DNA from 4 places in the Enterococcus sp. DIV0840 genome. Region 4 is predicted to be linked to each of the others. Evidence: predicted binding sites of a transcription regulator. Region 4 holds the regulator's gene; each other region holds the start of a gene.
What was found. The regulator LexA, encoded in region 4, represses DNA repair genes until DNA is damaged. The targets are predictions, from matches to a motif close to CNAACANNTGTTNG.

Region 1: the regulator LexA is predicted to act here: its motif matches at 3,316-3,329, upstream of uvrB (excinuclease ABC subunit UvrB).
Region 2: the regulator LexA is predicted to act here: its motif matches at 1,587-1,600, upstream of IGL98_RS11340 (Y-family DNA polymerase).
Region 3: the regulator LexA is predicted to act here: its motif matches at 3,342-3,355, upstream of IGL98_RS02000 (Y-family DNA polymerase).

Annotation. Positions count from the first base shown of each region.
Region 1 covers NZ_CP172876.1:1,204,480-1,209,105, reverse strand. The annotation lists gene uvrA (excinuclease ABC subunit UvrA) at 1-844, opposite strand, end outside; gene uvrB (excinuclease ABC subunit UvrB) at 1,126-3,120, opposite strand; gene IGL98_RS05695 (amino acid ABC transporter substrate-binding protein/permease) at 3,584-4,626, shown strand, end outside.
Region 2 covers NZ_CP172876.1:2,381,907-2,386,532, forward strand. The annotation lists gene IGL98_RS11335 (hypothetical protein) at 1-253, opposite strand, end outside; gene IGL98_RS11340 (Y-family DNA polymerase) at 250-1,548, opposite strand; gene IGL98_RS11345 (AI-2E family transporter) at 1,745-2,791, shown strand; gene IGL98_RS11350 (DUF5067 domain-containing protein) at 3,072-3,587, opposite strand; gene IGL98_RS11355 (serine/threonine protein kinase) at 3,740-4,626, opposite strand, start outside.
Region 3 covers NZ_CP172876.1:395,234-399,859, reverse strand. The annotation lists gene IGL98_RS02020 (AAA family ATPase) at 1-485, shown strand, start outside; gene IGL98_RS02015 (hypothetical protein) at 469-750, shown strand; gene IGL98_RS02010 (hypothetical protein) at 782-1,000, opposite strand; gene IGL98_RS02005 (hypothetical protein) at 1,477-1,986, opposite strand; gene IGL98_RS02000 (Y-family DNA polymerase) at 1,983-3,299, opposite strand; gene IGL98_RS01995 (hypothetical protein) at 3,441-3,725, opposite strand; gene IGL98_RS01990 (transcriptional regulator) at 3,729-3,917, opposite strand; gene IGL98_RS01985 (helix-turn-helix domain-containing protein) at 3,934-4,386, opposite strand.
Region 4 covers NZ_CP172876.1:1,882,369-1,886,994, reverse strand. The annotation lists gene tkt (transketolase) at 173-2,167, opposite strand; gene IGL98_RS09015 (DUF896 family protein) at 2,266-2,508, opposite strand; gene lexA (transcriptional repressor LexA) at 2,815-3,435, shown strand; gene IGL98_RS09005 (dihydrofolate reductase) at 3,506-4,006, opposite strand; gene IGL98_RS09000 (thymidylate synthase) at 4,025-4,626, opposite strand, start outside.

The DNA.
Region 1 (4,626 bases), 680 kb from region 4:
ATCCATCACAATCAGGACAAGCTCCAAATGGTGCATTGAAAGAAAATAATCTTGGCTCTAATTCGCCCACTGTAAATCCACAGTAAGGACAAGCATAATGTTCACTGAAAAGCATTTCTTCTCCGTCGATCATATCTACTAATGCATAGCCGTCAGCAAGTCTTAATGCCGCTTCAAATGAATCAAATAAACGAGAACGAATTCCCTCTTTTACTACAATTCGGTCAATGACGATCGCAATATCATGTTTTTTATTTTTTTCAAGTTCAGGTGCTTCTGTTACATCATACGTTTCTCCGTCCACACGCATTCGAACATACCCTTCACGTTGGATCATTTCAAAAACTTTTTTATGTTGACCTTTCTTCTTAACAATTACTGGCGCCAATACTTGAAGCTTCGTCTTTTCTGGTAATTCTAAGACTTTATCTACCATTTGTTCCACAGATTGACTGCTGATTTCAGTCCCGTCATTAGGACAAATCGGATGCCCCACACGAGCGAATAACAGTCTTAAATAATCATTGATTTCTGTTACTGTTCCAACTGTTGATCGTGGATTTTTACTTGTTGTTTTTTGATCAATAGAGATCGCTGGACTAAGCCCATCGATACTATCAACATCCGGTTTATCCATTTGGCCTAAGAATTGTCTAGCATAGGCTGAAAGACTTTCTACATAACGACGCTGACCTTCCGCATATAATGTATCAAAGGCCAAGGAACTTTTTCCAGAACCAGATAACCCAGTGACAACAACCATTTTGTCACGAGGAATCGTAACATCTATATTTTTCAAATTATGTGCACGTGCGCCATGAATGACGATTTTATCATTTGCCATTACTTCTCTCCTTTTGATTATTGGTCCGATGTCCCTTACTTCTATGCGAATTAATTCGCAAGAGTAACGGCTCTCCTTTGCTGTGAAATACAGCGAGTATTCTTATGAGCTGATGTTGAACAGTACAAGGTGACCGTAGGGAACGTTGATCCTTGATTTTGTTGGTCCGATTTTCAATTCTAAGTGTTTTAGCACTTAGATATTGTTGAGATCGGAACGTAGTGTATAGTATCCCTTACTGATATTTGAACTACTGTATCGTGAACCTCAGTAGCTATTCTTTAATCTGCTGCTTTCAATTCCAAAATCGTATCTCTTAAAGTTGCAGCAGTTTCAAAGTCTAATACTTTCGCTGCATCTCGCATTTCTTTTTCTAATTTCATCAATAAATCAGCTTTTTCTTGACGAGTCAGTTCATGGTAATCCTTATCAATTTTGAATGGCTCACCTTTTTCATTTGTTTTAGAAATTGAGATCAACTCACGAATTTCTTTAATGATTGTTTTCGGTATAATGCCATGTTCTTCATTGTATTTTTCTTGGATCGAACGACGACGTGCAGTTTCATCCATTGCTTTTTGCATAGAATCAGTAATTTTATCCGCATACATAATAACACGGCCATCTGAGTTACGAGCAGCACGTCCAATTGTTTGGATCAATGAGCGTTCACTTCTCAAGAAGCCTTCTTTATCGGCATCCAAAATCGCAATCAATGATACTTCTGGTACATCTAGACCCTCACGGAGCAAGTTGATTCCGATCAGCACATCAAACTCACCCAAACGTAAATCACGAATGATTTCCGTTCGTTCTAAGGTTTTGATATCACTATGAAGATACTTAACTTTGATCCCTAATTCTTTAAGGTAATCCGTTAAATCTTCAGACATTTTCTTCGTTAAAGTTGTAATAAATACACGTTGATCCTTCTCTACACGATCATGGATCTCACCAACCAAATCATCAATTTGTCCCATGATTGGACGAACTTCAATCAACGGATCCAACAGCCCCGTTGGTCGAATGATTTGTGGAATCACGGTATCTGTTTGTTCATGTTCATAAGGTCCTGGAGTCGCCGAAACATAGACGACTTGATGAACATGTTTTTCAAATTCTTCTAAACGTAACGGACGATTATCCAACGCACTAGGCAGACGGAAACCGTAATCTACTAGCATTTGTTTTCTAGCACGGTCCCCATTATACATACCGCGAATTTGAGGCATCGATACGTGGGATTCATCAATCACAAGTAGAAAATCATCTGGGAAGAAATCGATTAATGTGTAAGGTGGTTCTCCTTCTGAACGACCATCCATATGACGAGAATAATTTTCAATACCAGATGTGTAGCCCATTTCTCTCATCATCTCAATATCGTAATTGGTTCGTTGTTCTAAGCGCTGCGCTTCTAATAATTTATTTTCACTACGCAAGATAGTTAAACGAGCCTCTAATTCTTCTTGAATTTCTGAAATCGCATGTTCCATATGATCTTCATTGGTGACAAAGTGGGTCGCAGGGAAAATCGCAACGTGCTCCGTCTCGCCGATCACTTCACCTGTAAGAGCATCCACTTCTCTTATCCGTTCAATTTCATCACCGAAAAATTCAACTCTTAAGGCATGATCATCTCTTGAGGCAGGGAAAATCTCCACAACGTCACCTCGTACACGAAAACGACCACGCTGAAAATCAATATCATTTCGTTCAAATTGAATGTTCACTAGATCTGTTAACAGCTGACTGCGATCCAGCTCCATGCCTACACGAATAGAAACCACTTGTTCACTGTATTCCTTAGGATCTCCTAAACCAAAAATACAGGAAACTGAAGCTACTACGATCACATCGTTTCTTTCTAATAAAGAACTTGTCGCTGAATGGCGTAATTTATCGATTTCATCATTGATACTGGCATCTTTTTCTATATATGTATCACTTGAAGGAACATATGCTTCTGGTTGATAATAATCATAATAACTAACAAAATACTCGACCGCGTTATTAGGGAAGAATTCTTTAAACTCTCCATAAAGCTGTCCAGCTAATGTCTTATTATGGGCAATCACCAATGTCGGTTTGTTCACTTCTGTTATTACATTGGACATCGTAAATGTTTTTCCGGTTCCTGTCGCACCTAACAAAATTTGTGCTTTTTCCCCGCCTTCTATTCCTTCAACTAATCGTTTGATCGCTTCTGGCTGATCTCCATCCGGCTTGTATTTTGATACTAAGTCAAATGTATTGGAGGTCTCTCTTTCTATCATCCAACATCCTCCTCTTACTTTATTTAATTGTTGATTTCATTTAATAAAAATAAATAAGAATATCTACCAAACCATCTGAAGCATAATGCTTTAAACCTCTGCAATAGCCCACTTCTTGACTTGAAGATTCATTCTATTTATAAGAATTTCTAACTTCAAAATTAAAAAGAAACTCCTTTAATTATTTTAACATACCGAACATATTTTCGCTAGTTTTAGAATGAGTTACGTATACGCAATTTTTGATAATTTACATTTTATTTAATCTTTTGTTTGCATTTGATCATTTGACTGAATGTCGCTTATTCTGGTTTAAAACTTTTATTCCTACCCTTTTATGTTACATTTCGTCACATTAGATGTTAGGAAATGAGTTTTTTTTAACTTTATCATTGTGAATGACTTGTGCTTTTGCCTTTTTTTACTATATAATTATCCAATATGCAAATATAGGAGGTATTTTATGAAAAGGAAACAATTTTTACTTTCATTCATTGTCATGATGGCAAGTCTACTGACATTTACTCTTGGGCAGAATGCTCAGGCTGAGGAAAAAACATATAATATAGGAACAGATTTAACTTTTGCCCCCTTTGAATTTCAAGACTCTAAAGGAGAATATGTTGGAATCGATGTTGATTTACTTCATGCAATTGCTGAAAATCAAGATTTTAAAGTAAATCTGAAACCACTTGGCTTTGATAGTGCGATCCAAGCTGTACAATCAAAACAAGTTGACGGTATGATTGCCGGCATGAGTATTACAGATGAGCGTAAAAAATCTTTTGACTTTTCAGAACCTTATTTCGATAGCGGACTTCAGATGGCCGTCAAAAAAGGCAATGATAAAATCAAAAATTACGAAGATTTAAAAGGAAAAACAGTTGCAGCAAAAGTTGGAACCGAAAGTGCAACTTTTTTAGAAAAAAATCAAGAAAAATATGGCTATACAATCAAAAATTTCGATGATGCAACGGGTCTTTATCAATCGCTTGAAAATGGTGAAGCTGATGCAATCTTCGATGACTACCCTGTTTTAGGCTATGCCATAACAAATGGACAAAAACTTCAATTGGTAGGTAAAAAAGAAACGGGTAGTTCTTATGGGTTTGCGGTGAAAAAAGGTCAAAATAAAGAATTGATTGAAAAATTCAATGCTGGTTTGAAAGAATTAAAAAGTTCAGGAAAATATGACGATATCGTAGGGAAATATATTTCCACTGGAACTGAAACAACAACAGACACTGATGCTAAAATGAAAAAAATCCAACCTAAAAAAGAGACTTATGTAATTGCGAGTGACTCTACATTTGCACCATTTGAATTTCAAAATGCTGATGGTAAGTATGAGGGAATCGATGTTGATTTAGTTAAACGAATTGCTGAGTTACAAGATTTTAATATCGAATTTAAATTTATCGGCTTTAGTTCTGCTGTCCAAGCTGTTGAATCTGGTCAGGCTGATGCAATGATCGCAGGAATGACGATTACAGATGAACGGGAAAA
Region 2 (4,626 bases), 500 kb from region 4:
CTATAATATCCGCTCCATAATTCCCTTCACAATCTAATTCTTCTTTTTGGATCATCACTTCAACTTGATTTTGAAAAGCTTGAACTAAAATTTCATCGATTTCCATCCAACTCATTTGGATTTTCTTTTCAGCTGGCTGTCTTTTTTTCTCTTGTTCAATGATTGCAGTATGTTCGGATAAATAAAAACCTGCCCATTTTTTCATTTTTCGATCTTGATATTGTTCAAAATAATAATCCCGTTCCTTGCTCATTGCAAGCCCTCCATTCCCCCAGCATGTCCACCTACTAATGACGCTCTTGAAATTGCTGTACCGCCAGACGACACTGAACTTGCATGAACTAGAGAAACATAGCCAAAACGTTGACGGATCTCATCGATCAGCTGATCTAATTTTAGTTCTTTCATCTGCTCATCCGGTTCATGAAACAAATCCAGCTGTACATAAGTATTATAATTCAGTTTGGAATAGGTAATTCCAATATGTCGTACTTCTTCTCCATGCCAATGCTGTCTAAAAATCATTAGACAATAATCAATCAACATCTTGCTACTATTCGTTAGCGGCACCTTCATTTGCCTTGAAAAACCTGATCCACCTGACTTACCAGCTCTTGAAAAACCGATGGATAGATGGACGCATTCGGTCTGACAATGAGCTTTTCTAAGTCTGGCTGCCACTTGTTCCGCCATTTCCCGAATCACAACTTCGATTTCGTCCTGTCTTAAATAATCCCGCATCAAAATCTGAGAATTATTATAAGAGCGTTCTTCCGGTATGTATTTTTCAGATAAACGGCTACGGTCGATGCCGTGTGCATGGGCATAAAGCTGTTCACCGATGATCCCTAAATTTCGTTTCAAACTATTCAAATCCGCATGAGCCAAATCATAAACAGAACGAATCCCTAAATTATTTAATCGTTTCGCTAATCGACGGCCGATTCCCCACATATCAGTCATCGGTTCAATTGCCCAAATTTTTTCAGATACATCCTCATAATGCCATTCAGCTAAGCGTTCATTATTATGCTTGGCTTCAATATCCATCGCTAATTTTGCTAGTAAGGGATTGTCCCCAATACCGACTGTGATCGCTAATCCTGTCTCTTTTTTGATTCTTTGCTGGATGATCTGTGCTAATTCTATCGGCGTTTGTCCAAATAATTTCCAGCTGGCTGTCACATCTAAAAATGATTCATCGATCGAATAAATATGTAAATCTTCTTCTGCTACATATTCCTTATAGATATCGTTGATTTTCATGTTCTCCTTGATATATTCGTTCATTCGCGGCGGAACGATCACTAGCTCTGGGTGATTTGGTACATCATATTTGCGTGTTACATTAGTGATACCAAGAACTTCCTTCGCTTTTGGAGAAGAAGCTAGAACGAGACCGCCGCTATTTTCCGCATGGCTCATCACGACCAGCATTTTTTCAAGTGGATCAAAATCTCTAGCGACACATTCGACTGAAGCGTAAAAAGATTTTACATCTATACAAAAAATAACTCTTCTGGGCTCTTTTTCATAATCAAAAAACATAGCGTTCCTCTCCTTGTTTTATTTCATAATCAATTATACGAACATACGTTCTTTTTGTAAAGGGGAACAACTTTTTAAATTTAGATAGGAGAAAAAAATTTTTCGAATTATTGATTAAACTGCTATCTTAAAAAGTGAAAAAGCATTATAGTTATCTTATATGTAATAAAGTTAATGATTAAAAGGAGTGATATTTGTGTCGATTTATGAAAAATTTATTCAAAACGAGCGTTTAAGACGTTTTTTTGTTTTAGCTGTAGTTATTTTCATTTTATTTTTAGCGAGAAGCATGATTACAATGATTTTATTAACATTCATTTTTACGTTTTTGGCGCTTCATTTCGTGAAATTTGTTCAGCATTTTTTTAAAATCCCATCCCTCATACTCGTTTTAGCAACCTATTCTTTGATTGTTTTCTTGGTCTATTTAGCTATTACAAAGTATGTCCCGGTTCTTATTCACCAAACCGTTCAAATGTATAATTCGGTTGTTCATTTTTACCAAAATCCGGGAGACAATCATAATCAGTTATTGATGGTCATCGATGATTATCTGGAGAAATCCAATTTAATGTCTCAAATCCAAAATGGTGCTAGTACGATCTTGCGTTATATTCAAGACATTGGTTCTATCGGACTTGCCTTTGTCCTTTCGTTCATCCTAAGTTTCTTTTTTATGATCGAGAAAAAACAAATGGCAGAGTTTTCTAAGTTATTTTTAAAGAGCGATTTTGACTGGTTCTTTCAAGATATTTATTTCTTTGCCGATAAATTTGTAAATACCTTTGGCGTCGTAATGGAAGCTCAATTTTTTATTGCTGTCGTTAATACCAGTATCACAACGATTTGTTTGGCTTTGATCGGCTTTCATCAATTACCAAGTTTAGCGATCATGATTTTTATTTTGAGTTTGATTCCCGTTGCTGGTGTGATCATCTCGTGCATTCCATTAAGTTTTATCGCTTATTCAGAGGGTGGAATCAATGATGTTATTTACATTTTAGTGGTGATCATCGTAGTTCATTTATTTGAATCTTACGTATTAAACCCAAAATTTATGTCTAGCAAAACAGATTTACCGATTTTTTATACGTTCGTTATTTTACTGATCAGTGAACGATTATTTGGAGTGTGGGGACTGATTGTCGGTATCCCGATTTTCACTTTCTTTTTAGATATTTTAAAGGTCAAACCCATTCATTCTGTTACTGAAAAAATCCCTAACGATACGGAAAAGCTCTAATAAAAAAAGAAAGTGAACGTTTGGATTTACTCCAATCATTCACTTTCTTTGTGGTTTTGGCAGTTTTTGTATTTGGAAAATCAGTCAGGCAGCAAAGACTAATTGATTTCGGACCAAATAACTAGCTCTTAACAGCTACCTGATCGATACCCCAATACACGGCCATATATAAGGAAAATCCATTTTCCTTTGCTCCTTTTGAAGCTAAAAACTAGCTCTTCTTTAATCCAAGAAAAAACTAGCTGAACCACCGTTTACAACCCTTTTTTCATTAAACTCTTTACTGTAAGACAAACTCTTTCGTCAATTTCACTTTATCACTGAATAGTTTCGTTGCCTCAACAGATACTGGCGTTGTCATATCTGCCAATTTGTAAGGCACTTTTAAATTCAATGTGGCATTTGGCTGAATTTCAGTCATTGAATCTACATAGCCTTCTTCGCCCATTATCGCTGAGTCTAAAGCAATCCCATTTTGAAAGGCTTTGGTTGAGATTGATGTTAAAAACATCGCATTTTTGTCGCTGTTGTTCGTAAATTCATAATCGATCACAGCTACATCTTCTCCTTTGTAGTCTTTGGCAAAGGTCAACTCTTTGATCACAACATGATAATCGCCTAAATCACCAGCATCGGTCGCAGTTGGTTCAGCTTCCGATTCTTGGCTCTTTATAACCGTCCCTGTCGTTGGCTCTTTTTTAGCCTTTTCTTCTTTAGAATCAGACCCCATATTCACTAGAACTCCGCCTACTACTAAAACACCGACCCCGATCAAAACAATTTTTTTCACGTTCATTTTTTTGTCTCCTTTGTTATTTAGTCCGTTGGTACACCTTGATATTACTCAATAAACAAAGAATAATCTTATGCATTTTGCATAGTCTGATAACAAAAAAGCTTATTCTGTCATACGAAGCATAGCGATTCGTGGCAGAATAAGCTTTTTTACTAGTTGAAACGTCTGTATATAAACGAATTCAGCTCTAAAGCACCTTTTGTGATCAAAAGCCAAAATAAAAACAATAATCCATAACCGATAGAACGGTAAATTTTATTTTCAGAAGAGAGTAAAGGTAATTTTCTTTGATAATCTAAAAAATTAGTAAATAAAACAGCTGGTAAAGCAAAAATCAAAAGATAGTCAACAAATTCTCTAATTTTCAAACTTTCTGTTGGCTGGTCCAATACATTTCCTACTATCCCTACAAACAAAATGGAATACCAAAACAACGCAACCGTTCGCTTCCACAGCATTTCCGTTCGAAAACCTGGAATATACTTCCTGAAAAAGCTCGCAATCACTTCTATCCAACGACGACCTAAGGTAGAAACCCGCCTAACGTATTTGTTTGTGGCCCATACGTTTGTAATGGGGCTAGTATTTGTATAGGTTCTGATTGGTCTTTTTTCCAAAACTACAGCTTGAGCCTTCGCTTGTTTAACAGTATTTGTTTGCTGTGCTCTCTGCTGTCTAAGTGCTAAATGCATTTCCAAAGCCGATTGATACCGTTCAGCAGGCTCCAATTTTGTTGCTTTTCGAATAATCCCTCTTAATGCCTGATCTTCCGTTAAACGTTTTTTGGGATACTCTTTTACCGAACAAATATTCATCACAATCCCTAATGAATACAGGTCACTCCGCTCATCTGATTCCGCAAATCCAAACTGTTCTGGTGAAGCGAATCCCATTGTCCCTAACTGAACAGTATCGCTTTCTTTCTCCCCATCAACAGCCCGAACTGCATCAAAATCAATCAGCTTGACCGTCCCCTCATTCGTCATCATAATATTTCCAGGTTTTACATCTCGATGCACTAAGCCTTTCTTATGCAAGG
Region 3 (4,626 bases), 1.5 Mb from region 4:
ATAACGCAATGGTATGTGCTGACTATGTAATTATCATCCAAGAAACGAAAACTTATTCTTATGAAGGTTCAGTTGATATCATTCAAGAATATCTGCAAACACTTGTAGAAGATTTTGGTAGTGATTTTAAAGGCGAAGTCATTGGTTTATTACCGTTTTTATTACAGCCAAAAAGAAATCTACATGAAAAGATATTAAAAAACACTTATGAAACCTTTGGAAGAAAGTTTGTGTTTAGCACTACAGTCACAAATAATAAGCGCTTGGAAGACTATCCAGAATATGGTATTACGGTCAATGATTATCACGATAGAAGAGTTTTTGGAATGTTTGCAGATATTTTTACTGAAATTAAGGAAAGAATAGCATTTACTGAAGTATACGGGGACGTTCCTGACGACTACAGCTATCAAAATAAGTATCTTGACGGAAACAAACTAACAAGGCTATCAAAGGAGTTGAATCTAAATGAGTTTACTAGATAGACAACCAAAAAATAGACCCTCAGTAAATGATATTGGTGAATCATCTAGAGTAGTCCCTAAAAAGAAAACTGGGTACTCTGCAGCAGACAGAAAGACTATCAAAGTTGATCCTCCAGTCAAAAACAGAGTAGAAATATTGAAAAGTATTACTGATAAAAAAGAGTATCTTTTGCTAGAAGAAATGGTTGACTTTTATATCAATAATAATTTGGACGAAAGAGAACAGCGTATAGTTAAAAGAATGGAGGAAGCAAAAAGAGAATAGGAGACTTATCTCTTATTCTCTTTTTCTCTTTTTATTCAATCCATCCATTATCATCAAAATATTCAGTATACGCAGCATCCATTAACTCTTGATCAGATTCAGTGTTAAAATAATCATTATGAGTTCCGAAAGGGGACTCATCTAAAATGCCTGGATCTGCTGACCATTTCCTAAAATCATGAATCTTAATATACCGTATGTCCGTATAATCTATATACTGATCACCGATTATTAAAACATCCAGATCCATAAACCCTCTAAAATTGCCCCATATAGACTCCTTAGTACGTCCTAATTGATCTAGACTGTTTAACTGCACTTCTAGGATTTTGTTATGCTTGATCGATGACTATCTAAGAAGACTTGATAGAAAAGAAGAACATGAACGTGAACGTCTACAGAAAAAACTTAAAAAGAAATAACATTTATAAATTGTAATTTATAAATTATAATTTATAATTTGCAATTTATATTTTATATAAACAGAAAACCACCAATGTAAGTATATTACATTGGTGGTTTTAAGGATGTGGCGGAAACAACTTCCCACTAACAAAAGTATAGCATCCTTTCATTCTTTCATTTATTATGTATACCTTAGTCGAATATTCAGCAATTCAACGTGTAACTGTTCCAGCGTAGCGAACCGTTGCGCTTTGTGTGGCTGCCAAATCAGCACGGCTCCAGCTGATTACTACTTCTTGTCTATTCATAATCAATTGTTTCTCAATCTATCCATTCATCATCTGAAAAATACTCATTGAATACTACTTCAAGTTTTTCTTGTTCCTCTTGCTCTATATTTTTGTACTCATCTTTTTCAAAAGGAGAGGGGAGAGCTTCACTTTCTGCTTCAGACCATTTTCTAAAGTCATGAATCTTAATATGTCGTACGTCCGCATAATCAATATACTGATCACCAATCATCAAAACATCTAAGCCCATAAATCCTCTAAAGTTTCCCCATATTGGCTCTTTCACACGTCCTAATTGATCCAGGCTATTTAGCTGTACTTCTAGTATTTTATTATGCTTGATTGATCGTTCTAAACAGTATTCAATATACCCAATTTCTTGCTGTGGCAATCGCTCTAAATCTCGTCTTGATTCTTTTGTGGATTCTTTGATTCCTTCTTGCAATTCACCTAACGCAAAAGCAGTATCCCATTTGTACCCCATGCCACGGTCTCGATACTCATTATAATCAAAAAACTCTTTTCTTGTCTTTTTTGTCATGAACTTAACCCCACATTGCCTCCTGCGTGCCCACCGACTAACGACGCTCTTGATACAGCTGTTGCACCTTCCATTAAAGAAGAAGCATGTATCAAGGCTTTAAATCCGTATTTCTTCCTGATTGTATCGATCAAAAAATCTAACCGTTCCTCATTTACTTCCTGGACTGGATCAGAAAAGAGGTCCAGCTGAAGTACGTCTGTTTGAACTAGCTTTGAATAGGAAACACCAATGTGGCGTACATCCTGATAATTGTATTCTGACCGAAATAGCTGTAAAACATGTTCCGATAGAACTTTTGTATTATTGGATAATGAGACCTTTCGCTGCTTACTCCATCCTGAACGTCCTTTGCTATCAAGGTAACCCTTAGAATACCCAACAGATACAGAAACACATCCAGTTTTTAAATGACTGCTACGTAATCGAGAAGCCACTTGATCGACAATTTCCTTCAGCACTAATTCTAGTTGATCTTGCCTGGTATAATCTCTAGGCAATACCTGACTATTTCCAATTGATTTATCTACTTTAGCAGCTGGTTTCTTTTGACCTAAAAAACTACGATCGATACCCCATGAGTGGGCGAACAATTGTAACCCCATCACACCAAACTCACGCTTCAGTCTGTACGGATCAGCTTCAGCAATTTCTCGAATAGATCTGATCCCTAACCAATTAAGGCGTTTAACTGTCCGGTGTCCAATACCGCAAAACTCTGTCATTGGGCTTATTCCCCATACTTTCTCTTGTACGTCTTCATAGCGCCATTCAGCGATAAAGTCTTTACTGTGTTTTGCGCCATTGTCCAGGGCCAACTTGGCCAATAAAGGGTTGGCTCCAATCCCTACAGTGACATAAATTCCTGTTTGTTCTTTCACCTTCAGTTGTATCTTCCTTGCCATTTCATAGGGATTTTTGCAGTTAAATAGCTTCAAAGAATCTGTGACATCTAAAAAAGATTCATCCACGCTAAAAACAGAATGATCCTCGTCCGCAACAAACGACTTATACACTTGATTGATTTCTACATTTTTCTTCATATACAAATTCATACGTGGTGGCACGGTCACAAGGTCTTTATGATACGGAACTTCATTTGATCGAGTGACATTTGAAACACCTAACACTTTTTTCGCCAGGGGAGAAGCAGCCAGCACTAACCCTCCTGCATTGTCTGCACCACTCATAACAATTAACATCGTTTTTAGTGGGTGAAGTCCACGTTCTACACATTCAACGCTGGCATAGAAGGACTTGCAATCGATACATAAGATATCTCTATTCGGTTCTTTGTCATAGTCAAATTTCATTTACCTCACCTTTTTCGTATGGATTATATACCCACAATTATACGAACTTGTGTTCCCTTTGTCTAGCATGAGATATTATCCTTTAAGACAAAAAAAGCCACATACATTATTGTATGGAGCTTTAGCATACACTATTAATTTTTATAGTATTAACCAGTTTTTTTCTATTCTACAGCCATAGATCATTTCAGAAGTTTCTTTTTTCTTTAGTAGTTGTAATGATTTATGAAGCATTAGTGTGGTGACTAATTCTTTCGTTTCTATCGGCTTTTGCGCTACTTCAGTAGCAACCAATACTAATTGATTCTGATTCTTTGTGATCTGGCCAATCGAATATACCTGGTCTTTAAGTTCAATCTTGATCTCCTTAACAGCATCATGTTGAAAATCGACTGATAGAATAGTTAGAAGCTCTGTCGCTCTCATAAGCTAATTCTTCAGTTCTACGTATTGCCCTTGCTGCAATACATATTTACGCTGACATGATCCGCACTCAAAATAAGATTGTTGATATTTCTTTTTTGCCAGGTTGCCACAATCACACTCTACATAATAAGGCATAGCATGATTAAATCCAGTGATTTCTATTTTCCAGGTGTCAAATACTTTTCTGGCCATCCTAATTCCCTCCTGCTCACTTCTTATTATTTTTGTCTATTTTTTTTACATAAATTAAAGTGTTCTCTCTAATCCTTATTCCATAATTTTTCTTATTTTCGTCTAAGTAATTAAACTTCAGCTGATCGATCACCTGAGGTGATTGTTTCATTGCTTCCTTTATAGCTAACTTCTCCAGTAAAAGATTTGCTTCTACTTTAGTGTCACACCCTCGGTCATCCAATACCCGAAAATCGGATTCCACTATTACACGCCAAAGACCGGCATTTGCTTCTTTTTCTGTTTGACCCGTTAAATATTCCATTCCTGCTTTGGTAATAATCCATGTTCCTTTTCCATTTCCAATAACATCAAATGATCCTGGGAGAAATTTATCCGGAGAACTAAAATATTTTTGAAATACAAACGTCCGCTCTCTATTCCATCTTTCACTTGCTTCAGGAAACGTCATGATCTCTAATTCTGTCAAGTTAATATGAATCGCTCCTTCTAAATACAATATTTATTGTCAAACTTTATTATACAACATATATTGTCTTAATGAAATGCACATCATATATTGTCTATTATAGGTATGCTTACAATAGACTAACGAGACCCTTTGCAACATAGCGTTGGTGTGACCTTTTCACATGTATTTTTTTGCAAAATAATACAGCTTTTCAACTTAATTTCTGATACACTGAAAGTGGTCGCTTTCCTCTTCAGC
Region 4 (4,626 bases):
ACTTTTTTTAATAATTAAAAATAATATTACAATTATTACTTTCATATTACAGAAAAAATCACAAAATGGCTTGAGTCGAATTGCAAGATTGTTGATCTGGTTTAGTTGGAGTGCCTTGTTATAGTAAAAAAGTAGAAATTCACGAAATGTGAACATCTACTTTTTTTATTTTTTATAAATTATTATATTTTGACACTACATTTTCAACTGTAAAACCGAATTCTTTCAATACTAGATCGCCAGGAGCTGAAGCCCCAAAGTGATTTATCGTTACTGTTGTGCCGGCAGTTCCGACATAACGTTCCCAACCAAATGGTGAAGCAGCTTCGATGGCAACTCGCTTAGTCACATCTTTAGGTAAAACAGATTCTTTGTATTCTGATGTTTGTTTTTCAAATAAATCAAAACTTGGCATCGAAACAACCGAAACATCTTTTCCTTGTTCAGCTAATGCTTTTTGTGCTTCGATTGCTAAGTTCACTTCTGAACCTGTCGCAATCAAGATTCCTTCTGGTTTTTCACCTTTTTGTTTAGAAATCACATAAGCACCTTTTTGAACAAGCTCACCTGCGTTTTCTTTTGTGCCTTCAATAACTGGTAAGTTTTGACGACTTAGAACTAAGATTGTAGGAGCATCTTTTGTTGTCATTGCGATTTTCCATGCAGCAACTGTTTCGTTACCATCAGCTGGACGAATAACTTGTACACCTGGCATGCAACGGATACTTGCTAATTGTTCGACAGGCTCATGCGTTGGGCCATCTTCGCCAACTGCCACTGAATCATGAGTCAATACATAAGTTACAGGAGTATTTTGGATCGCTGCTAAACGCACTGCAGGACGTAAATAATCAGTAAAGACGAAGAATGTTCCACCATAAACACGGCTTCCCCCGTGTAATTGAATCCCATTCATTGCAGCTGCCATAGCAAATTCACGAACACCAAACCAAATATTACGGCCTTCGTACTGACCAGGCTCAAAATCTTTTTCTGCTGCAACCATTGTATTATTTGAAGCAGACAAGTCTGCAGAACCACCCCAGAAACCTGGTACAGATTTAGAAATTGCTTGAATTGTCTCTTTACTCGTAACACGGCTAGCTGCACTTGATCTAACTTCATATGTAGGCAATTCACTATCCCAGTTTTCAGGAAGTTCATCGGCGAACGCTTGTTTAAATTGTTTAGCCAACTCAGGATGTTCTTTTGTATAGTTTGCAAACATATTGTTCCATTTATCTTCAGCTTTTGCGCCTTCTTCGATCATTGTTTCTTTAAAGCGAGCAGCGACTTCATCTGGAACTGTAAAATCAGGATATTCCCAACCATAAACAGCCTTAGCAGCCGTAATTCCTTCTGCTCCGATCGGTGCACCATGAACAGAAGATGTGCCTTCTTTTGGAGCGCCATAACCGATGACCGTTTTGACTTCAATCAGTGTTGGTTTATCTAATTCAGCTTTTGCGGCTTCAATTGCTTTAGAAATCGCTTCTAAATCATTGCCATCTTTTACTAAGATATGTTGCCAACCATAAGCTTCATAGCGAGCACCAACATTTTCTGTGAAAGCTTTGGATGTTGGGCCATCTAAAGAGATATCATTTGAATCGTATAACACAATCAGCTTGCCTAATTTCATATGGCCAGCCATAGAACTTGCTTCTTGAGAAACACCTTCCATCAAGTCACCATCACCACATAATGCATACGTATAATGATCAATAATGGGGAAACTATCACGATTATAGGTTGCAGCAGTGTGCGCTTCAGCCATCGCCATACCAACAGCCATTGCAATTCCTTGGCCTAAAGGACCAGTTGTCGCTTCAACACCATCTGTATGATGTACTTCTGGATGCCCAGGAGTCTTGCTATCCCATTGACGGAAACTTTTCAGATCATCAATTGTGACACCATAGCCCGCTAAGTGTAGTAAGCTATAAAGCATTGCAGAACCATGACCAGCAGAAAGAATAAAACGGTCTCTATCTACCCAATTCCTTGATGTTTTTGGGTTTACTTTCAAGTGTTTTGTCCAAAGTGCATAAGCCATAGGTGCTGCACCCATTGGTAATCCTGGGTGTCCTGAGTTTGCTTTTTGAACTGCTTCGATACTCAATGTACGAACTGTATTGACGCCTAACTGATCAGTGTTGTCGAACAAAAAAATCATCTCCTATTTAGGTTTTTTTTACCTTTATTAACTATATTTTATCGTATTTCGTTTATGAAAGCAATTACTTTTAGTAAAAAAAACTAAAATTATTTTCTGTTGTGCAAACCTTTTGCCTTTTGAATCTCTTTCAGTTTCTCTGGTGTTACATCATTTCCTTTAGGATCAACTACTTTCATCCCTTCGATATGATGACGCATACCGCCACGAAAAGCTGCTAGATATTCTTGGCGAAGGACTTTTTGCTCTTCTTTTTCTTTCTCAGTTAATTCATTTTCTTTCGCTTTTTTTGCAAGTTCATTGATGCGATTCATTTTCTCTGACGATAACATATATTTTTGCCTCCTTATTTTAAAAGCTGATCAGGCCCATCCAACCTTTTTACAAAAGGCGGACCCATGCAACTAGACAAGTTTACTTTCCATGTCTATCTTATAAGATGAGCACCAAAAATACAACTATATTCGTATAAAAATATGGAACGATTACGTTTATTTAAAGAAAATCCAGTTTCTTGCCTTAGTCTTTTTTATCAAAAATTTGAGCATAAATACTTTTTAAAAAAACACGAACGCTTGTTTGATTCCTATATAAAACTATGGTACACTGAAAATATAAATCGAAAGAAGGTGCGGGTTGTGGTGAAACGTACAGACACAAGACAAATCGAAGTATTGAAATATATATATGAACAGGTTGAACTTAAAGGTTATCCACCAACCGTAAGAGAAATTGGAAAAGCAGTTGATCTTTCCTCAACCTCGACGGTTCATGGACATTTGGCTCGTTTAGAGAAAAAAGGACTCATTTTGCGTGACCCTACAAAACCAAGAGCAATTGAATTGACCGCAGATGGTCTGGACAGAATAGGTGTAAAACCGACAGTCATCCCGATGCTTGGCGTTGTTACGGCCGGTGAGCCTATATTAGCTGTAGAAGAAGCCTCTGACTTTTTCCCTCTACCACCTGATCTAGTAGCAGAAGAAAATGCATTATTCATGCTGACTATTAGAGGTGAAAGTATGATCAATGCAGGTATTTTAGACGGCGATCAGGTTATTGTTCGCAAACAAAGTGCTGCATCAAATGGCGATATCGTGATTGCCATGACTGATGAAGACGAAGCGACATGTAAACGATTCTTTAAAGAGACAGATCATATTCGTTTACAACCGGAAAATGATGCATTAGACCCAATTATTTTGAACAACGTAAGTATTTTAGGAAAAGTTGTTGGACTTTACCGCAATCATATTTAAATAACAAAAAAACATACTAATAAAAGTATGTTTTTTTGTTATTTCTTCGTTTAAACTCTGACAAGATTTGTTAATCTGCAGCGACTTTTCGCTGATACGTCTCAAACTGATATGCATAGCTATTTTTTTCGTCTTGTTCTCCTGCGCTTAAATTGATCAATGTCCAATCATCCCAAACAACAGCAGGAAATTTCGTATCTCCATCAAATGAATGATGGATAACTGTACGATACAACACATCACAATAAGGTAAAAAATCTTCGTATACTGCAGAACCACCTGCAATAAATGTAATGCCAGAGAAATTTTTGGCATACTCACGAACTTCTTCTACAGTATGAAATACAATGACCCCTTTTGCATGATACTCTTTGTCTCTAGTTAGAACAATCGTTTGACGGTTTGGTAACGGCCGACCGCCCATCCCCTCAAAGGTTTTTCGCCCCATAACGATGGTGTTGTCTTCAGTCATTTGTTTAAAAAATTTCAAATCATTTGGCAAATGCCAAGGTAAGCGATTTTCTTTACCGATCGTACCTTGCTCATCTTGTGCCCATATGGCTGCTAACATTGGAGAACTCCTTTCGAATTAAACGGCTATTGGTGCTTTGATTGCAGGATGCGGATCGTACCCTTCGATTACAATATCATCCATTTCAAAATCAAAAACTGATTTTTTATCTTTATTCAATTTTAATGTAGGAAAAGAGCGAATTTCTCTTGCAAGCTGTTCATTCATTTGATCGATGTGATTAGTGTATAAATGAGCATCTCCCAAAGTATGAACAAAATCGCCTACTTCTAAACCTGTTTCATGAGCAATCAAGTGAGTTAATAATGCATAACTTGCAATATTAAAAGGTACACCAAGGAAAACATCACCACTGCGCTGATATAGTTGACAACTTAATTTCCCATCATTTACATAAAATTGAAACATCGTATGGCAAGGTGGCAAAGCCATTGATGGAACATCTTCTGGATTCCATGCTGACACGATCAAACGTCTGGAGTCTGGCGTTTTTTTAATCATTTCAATAACGTTTTTCAATTGATCGATAAAACCACCATCTTTGGTTTCCCAATGGCGCCACTGAGCACCATAAATATTGCCTAATTCACCATATTTAGCCGCAAAATCATCATCTGATAAAATAGTATTACAGAATTCTTTGTGCTCTTTTTCATAAC